Regions from separate parts of the Ancylobacter sp. G4_0304 genome, predicted to be linked through region 1. Evidence: predicted binding sites of a transcription regulator. Region 1 holds the regulator's gene; each other region holds the start of a gene.
What was found. Region 1 encodes LexA, which represses DNA repair genes until DNA is damaged. Its sites were predicted from a motif close to TGTTCNNNNTGTGTTCNG; they were not measured.

Region 1 (2,265 bases):
TGACAGACCCGCCTTATTCCTCGGGCGGGGCCAGTCTTTCAGCCCGGACTCAGCCGCCCTCGGCCAAGTACCAGTCCAGCGAGCATCGCGGGCTTTATCCTGAATTCATGGGCGACACCCGTGACCAGCGTTCCTATCTCGCCTGGTCTGCGCTGTGGCTCGGTCGCGCGCGCGAACTAGTGCGGCCCGGCGGGATCTGCGCGACCTTCACGGACTGGCGGCAGCTTCCGGTCACCACCGACGCCATCCAGTGTGCCGGATGGATCTGGCGCGGTGTGGTGCCTTGGGACAAAACCGAACGGGGTCGGCCGCAGCAGGGCCGCTATCGCGCGCAGGCGGAATATGTGGTGTGGGGGACCAACGGCGCCCGGCCGCTCGCCGGCCCGGTGGCTCCAGGCGTGTTTCGGGTGCCGGTGCCAGCACAAAAGCACCACATTGCAGGAAAGCCCGTCGATCTGATGACTGGGCTTCTGAGCGTGATGGATGGCCCGGTGCTGGACCCGTTCATGGGCTCTGGCACGGTCGGCCTCGCCTGCGCGGAACGCAGCCTTGACTACGTGGGGATCGAGGTGAGCGAGGAATACTTCGAGATCGCCTGTCGACGGCTTCGTGAAGGGGGCTAGAATGGCGCTTCAAGCGCTGACATCTGATCCTTCGCAGACTGACATTCGATTTTTCGCGCTACAGGAGAATACCCCCGCACATTAAGGGCTCTGGAACTAGATAGCGGGAGCGCTTTCGCTTCGATGAGATCAGCCAGCAGATCGGCCAGTTCTCCAACCGACGACCTTTGTGCACGACCTCCACAGCCACATCCGGCGACGCCCACTGGCATACGGCGTCAGCGGCGCGCCGCTTCCGGTAATCGGACGATCCCCGCGGCGCGGCCGCGAGGCGTCAGTAGCGGCGGAACAGGCCGACCAGCCGGCCCTGGATGCGCACGCGGTCCGGGCCGAAAATGCGAGTCTCATAGGCGGGATTGGCGGCTTCAAGCGCGATGGAGGCGCCCTTGCGGCGCAGCCGCTTCAGCGTGGCTTCCTCGTCGTCGATCAGTGCGACGACGATGTCGCCTGTATTGGCGCTGTCGCTCTTGCGGATCAGCGCGAGGTCGCCGTCGAGAATCCCGGCCTCGATCATCGAATCGCCGCGCACTTCCAGCGCGAAATGCTCGCCCGCCGAGAGCATTTCCGGGGGCATGGAAATGGTGTGGTCGCGCGACTGGATCGCGGAGATCGGCGTGCCGGCGGCGATGCGGCCCATCACCGGGATCGGGATCGGACGGCCGCCATCCTCTTCGTTCTGCGGAGGCACGCGGCCGAGGCTACCTTCGATCACGCTGGGGGCGAACTGGCGCGCGGCGGCGCGCGGCGCTTGCGTCGCCTCGGGCAGGCGGATCACCTCCAGAGCCCGTGCGCGGTTGGGAAGCCGGCGAATGAAGCCGCGCTCTTCCAGCGCCGTGATCAGACGATGGATGCCGGACTTTGACCTCAGATCCAGCGCTTCCTTCATCTCCTCGAAGGAGGGCGGCACGCCGGTTTCCTTCAGGCGCTCATTGATGAAGTGAAGCAGCTCATGCTGTTTGCGGGTGAGCATAGGGCATTCGTCTCTTGCGGGAGGGCGGCGCCGAAGCGGATCGAGTCAGCGAAACAAATCACGAACAAACCATATCCGTTCTTTTTGTGTTCTACAATGGGTAAACAAATCGCCAAGCCCGCCGCGATCGCCCGTTCTTTTCTGCCGAGAAACGAGGCAGAGGCGCCTAATGTATGCAATGGCTCTCGCCATGCTCAAGTGGTATGCAATTCCGAAAGTGTCGTGTCGGGGGCGCCATTGATCGCAACTGTCGAGGAAATCGTCGCGGCTCACCGCGCCGGAAAGCTCCATCCGTCGCAGACCGTGGCCGACTGTCTGGCGCGCATCGAGGCACATGGCGATCCCGCCATCTTCACCGCCATCAGCACGCCGCAGGCCATTTCCGCCGCGCTGAAGGCGCTGGAAGGGATCGATCCCGCCACGCTGCCGCTCTATGGCGTGCCGTTCGCGGTGAAGGACAACATCGACGTCGCCGGCCTGCCCACCACCTGCGCCTGCCCGGATTTCGCCTATGACGCCACGCACGATTCCGGCGCCGTCGCCCGGCTGCGGCGCGCCGGTGCGATCGTCATCGGCAAGACCAATCTCGATCAGTTCGCGACGGGCCTGAACGGCACCCGCTCGCCCTATGGCACGCCGGTGAACGCGATGCGTCCCGATCTGGTGCCCGGC
Region 2 (2,265 bases), on a different contig from region 1:
CGGCACCTGGCCGAGCGGGAGCACATGCACGAACGGCTCGGCCTTGTAGAAGTCCGCCAGCACGCGATGCACGCCCTCCGCCCCGATGCCGGCGCCGGTCTTCACATAAATGGTCGCGTAGATGCCGCGGCTCATCGGAATGAGGTGCGGGGTGAAGCTCGGCACGATGGAGCGGCCAGCGGCCTTGGAATATTCCTGGTCCAGCTCCGCCATGTGCCGGTGGCCACCAACGCCATAAGCGTGCATGCCGTCGGTCACTTCGGTGTAGAGCAGGCTCTCCTTGGCCGAACGCCCGGCCCCGGTGACGCCGCTCTTGGCGTCGATCACGATATGGTCCGGCTCGATGGCGCCGGCCTCGATCAGCGGCACAACGGGCAGAATCGCGGTCGTGGTGTAGCAGCCGGGATTGGCGACGAGGCGCGCCTTGCGGATGTCGGCGCGATACAGCTCGACAATGCCGTAGACCGCCTCCTGCTGCAGTTCCAGCGCCTGATGCGGGTGGCCGTACCACTGCTCATAGGCGCCGGGGTCGCGCAGCCGGAAATCGGCCGACAGATCGACCATTTTGATATGCGGCGCGGTCTCGAAGACCTTCTTGATCACCTGCTGCGTGGTGCCGTGCGGCAGGGCGCAGAAGGCAAGGTCCACCTTGCTCCAGTCCACCTCGTCGATGGTGGTGAGCACGGGCAGGCTCAGCGGGGCGAATTGCGGGAACACCTCGGCCATGCTCTGGCCGGCCTTGCGGTCGGCGGTGAGCGCGACGATGTCCACGCGCGGATGACGGACCAGAAGGCGCACCAGCTCAGCGCCGGTGTAGCCCGAAGCCCCGAGTATCGCGATCCGCGCCCTGCTTTCCGTCATCTCACCGTCTCCTCGATGTCCCGCGCGCGTTCGGCGGGAAACGCGCATCTACACCCGATGGGTGTCGGACGGAAGACGGCGCGCCGCATGCCACCTTCCCGTTTGCCGGGATGGCGCGGTGGCGCGGGCAGGAGCCATGCGGCCGCCCGGCTTGCTGCCTGGCGCATAAAGGCCGATATAGAACACAGGTGCCGGCTCACGGCTGCCTCCAGGAAGCCGGGAATGATGACACCTAATGCCTTTCTGACCCTGGGCGTGCGCATGGCGCGTCTGGGCCTCGACTCGCAGATCGTGGTTGCCGAACGCCTGTCGCGCTTTGCCCGTGGCGATCTTGATTCCGGTATGGAAGCGATGCGCATGATCACCGAGAAGGCGCTGGCGCTCGCCGAGGTCAATGCCCGGATCGCCACCTCCGCCGCCACCGGGCGGCTGGAGCATGCCGGCCCGGAAATCGTCGCCATGTATGGCCGCAAGGTGCGCGCGAACCGGCGCCGCCTCAAGGGTTAGTTCAGATGGCCGGCCGCCGCGCGGGGTGACGCGTTCACGACCTGTTCCCCACGGGGAGACGGCCTGCCATAGTATCGTCTGATCGAATCACTCCAGCAGTTGCGAGCTTTCCTCAGCAATGTCGAATTCCGACGACCTGTTCGCCTCCGTACCCCCGCCCGCCCCGCGCCCGACGCCCGCAAGGGCCGAGCGTAGTCCGGCGCGCGCGCCGGCGGCAGGCAGCGGGGCGGAAGCGGCCTATACCGCCGCCGATATCGAGGTGCTGGAAGGGCTGGAGCCGGTGCGGCGCCGGCCCGGCATGTATATTGGCGGCACCGACGAGAAGGCGCTGCACCACCTCTTCGCCGAGGTGATCGACAATTCCATGGACGAGGCGGTCGCCGGCCATGCCAGTTTCATCGAGGTGGAACTTACCGCCGACGGTTTCCTCGCCGTGACCGATAACGGGCGCGGCATCCCGATCGAGAACCACCCGAAATATCCCGGCAAGTCGGCGCTGGAGGTCATCCTGACCACGCTGCATGCCGGCGGCAAGTTCGACAGCAAGGTCTATGAGACCTCGGGCGGCCTGCACGGCGTCGGCGTCTCGGTGGTGAACGCGCTCTCCGACCTCTTGGAGGTCGAGGTCGCGCGCGGGCAGGTGCTTTACCGCCAGACCTATTCGCGCGGCGTGCCGCAGGGCCCGATCGCGGAAGTCGGCCGGGTGCAGAACCGGCGCGGCACGCGCGTGCGCTTCCATCCCGACCCGCAGATCTTCGGCGCCGAGGCCCGCTTCAAGCCGGCGCGCGTGTTCAAGATGGCCCGCTCCAAGGCCTATCTGTTCGGCGGGGTGGAAATCCGCTGGAACTGCGATCCGTCGCTGGTGGCCGGCACCGACGTGCCGGAAAAGGCGATTTT
Region 3 (2,265 bases), on a different contig from region 1:
GGGGGGGGGGGGGGGGGGGCGTGGGTTGGGGGTGCGGGGGGGGTGGTGGGGGGGGCGGGCGGGGGGCGCGCGCCGCCCAACCCCGCCGCCCCCCCCCACGGCGGTGGCCTCGCGCAGCCGCGGCTTGACGCCGAACCCGTCCAGCGCCAGCCGGAACGTCGCCGCGCGGCGGCCGACGCTCGCGGTGCGCTCGGCCTGATCGGTGAAGCCGCGCACCTCGCGCGCCCAGCCCTCCTGCAACAGACCCGCCGGGCTGACGAACAGCAGCCAGTGCGCCCGCGCCGCGCCCGCGCCCTGGCGCAGCCGCGCGCCGAGATCGGCGGGCCCGTGCAGATATTCGCAGCCGGCGGCATCGGCGATTTCGGAAATGCGGGACTCGGCGGGAGGCCCGGCATCGACCAGCAGCACCTCGCGGACAATGCCCGCAGCGGCGCCGGGAACCAGGGAAGCGAGGACCGGAATCAGGAGATTGTCACTCTCGCGCGTGGGAATGACCACTGAAATCACGCGTGCCGCCGCCCTATCGATTCTCCAGCCCTCCGTCACCCGGAAAGCCGTTCCCTGACCTGAAACCTGCCTAACCCACAGGTTTCGCCGCGTATAGCGGGCGGCGCCGCATTTCGACATATGTTCTTGATATGTTCTCACGCGCGGATTAAAAATGGCCGCATGGAACGCCGCATACCGACTCCCCCGACGACCGCCCCCGGCTCGCCCGTGCCGCCCCGCCATCTCGGCCGGCTGGCGCAGGAGCGGCGCGACCGCCGCGAGCGCGAAGCCTTGGAGGCCAAGCGGGCGGCCGCGCCCGACCCGTATCTGGAGGGCGAGATGGCGGTGAACGCGCCTGTCATCGAGACGGAGCGCCGGCGCGGGCGCGGGGCGCTCTCCAATGCGCCGGGCCGTTTTGAGCCGCATGCGCGCGAGAGCTTCGACGATGGCTGGCAGAGTCTTGAGGACCTGCCGCCGTTCCGTGCCAGCGTGACGGTGGAGCGCGCCCGCACCATCATCAACCGCAACCAGTCGCCCGATGTCGGCTTCGACCGTTCGATCAACCCCTATCGCGGCTGCGAGCATGGCTGCGTCTATTGCTTCGCGCGGCCCACCCATTCCTATCAGGGCCTCTCGGCGGGGCTGGATTTCGAAACCAAGCTGTTCGCCAAGCCGGACGCGCCGGAGCTTCTGGTCAAGGAATTGTCCAAGGCCGGCTACGAGCCGCGCACCATCGCGCTCGGCATCAATACCGACGCCTATCAGCCGATCGAGAAGGAGTGGCGGCTGACCCGGCGCATTCTCGAAGTGCTGCGCGATTTCGGCCATCCGGTCGGCATCGTCACCAAATCGGCGCTGGTGCTGCGCGATCTCGACATTCTCGCGCCCATGGCCGAGCGCGGCCTCGCCAAGGTGGCGCTCTCGGTCACCACGCTCGACCACAAGCTGGCGCGCACCATGGAGCCGCGCGCGGCCACCCCGATGCGCCGCATCGAGGCGCTGCGCCGGCTGGCGGAGGCCGGCGTGCCGGCGGCAGTGCTGGTGGCCCCGGTGATTCCGGCCGTGACCGATTCGGAAATGGAGCGCATTCTCGACGCGGCGGCGGGCGCGGGGGCGAGCGAGGCCGGCTATGTCATGCTGCGCCTGCCGCTGGAAATCCGCGACCTGTTCAAGGAATGGCTGCTGGCGCATTTCCCGGACCGCTACCGCCATGTGCTCTCGCTCATCAAGGAACTGCATGGCGGCAAGGAATATGACGCCGCCTTCGGCCAGCGCATGACCGGCTCCGGCCCCTATGCCTGGACCATGGCGCGGCGTTTCGAGATCGCGGCCGAGCGTTTGGGGTTCAACAGGCGCGCCCATCGGCTGACCACGCGCCATTTCCGCCGCCCCGCCCAGCCGGGGCAGCAATTATCGCTGTTCGGGGAGGAGACATGATGCCGCCCGCCATTGACGAGAAGTCGCCCGCCGGCCGCGCCGCGCCCCCGCATCTCGTGCCGGCGCATCCGGTGCCGCCACTGCATCTCTCGCTGGTCACGCTCGGGGTCGGCGATCTCGCCCGCGCGATCGCGTTCTACGAGGCGCTCGGGCTGGAGCGGAAGGTCAAGGGTGCGACCGGCGCCGCGTTCTTCATGGCGGGCGGGGTCGTGCTCTCGCTCTATCCGCGCCACGAGCTGGCGGCCGATGCCGGCGTGCTCGATGGCCGGCACGGCTCCTTTGGCGGCATCGCGCTGGCCTGCAACCGGGCGAGCCGCGCCGAGGTCGACACCACGCTGA

Region 2: a site for LexA is predicted at 1,400-1,417, ahead of parE (DNA topoisomerase IV subunit B). Genes of this name have one in related genera too.
Region 3: a site for LexA is predicted at 629-646, ahead of VRZ77_RS00405 (PA0069 family radical SAM protein). Genes of this name have one in related genera too.

Annotation. Positions count from the first base shown of each region.
Region 1 covers NZ_JAZDRM010000032.1:29,984-32,248, forward strand. Annotated here, with positions in the region: gene VRZ77_RS17020 (DNA-methyltransferase) at 1-623, shown strand, start outside; gene lexA (transcriptional repressor LexA) at 898-1,593, opposite strand; gene atzF (allophanate hydrolase) at 1,831-2,265, shown strand, end outside.
Region 2 covers NZ_JAZDRM010000011.1:85,973-88,237, forward strand. Annotated here, with positions in the region: gene argC (N-acetyl-gamma-glutamyl-phosphate reductase) at 1-861, opposite strand, end outside; gene VRZ77_RS08535 (hypothetical protein) at 1,084-1,368, shown strand; gene parE (DNA topoisomerase IV subunit B) at 1,487-2,265, shown strand, end outside.
Region 3 covers NZ_JAZDRM010000001.1:84,511-86,775, reverse strand. Annotated here, with positions in the region: partial or broken gene VRZ77_RS00410 (hypothetical protein) at 1-507, opposite strand, end outside; gene VRZ77_RS00405 (PA0069 family radical SAM protein) at 829-1,926, shown strand; gene VRZ77_RS00400 (VOC family protein) at 1,998-2,265, shown strand, end outside.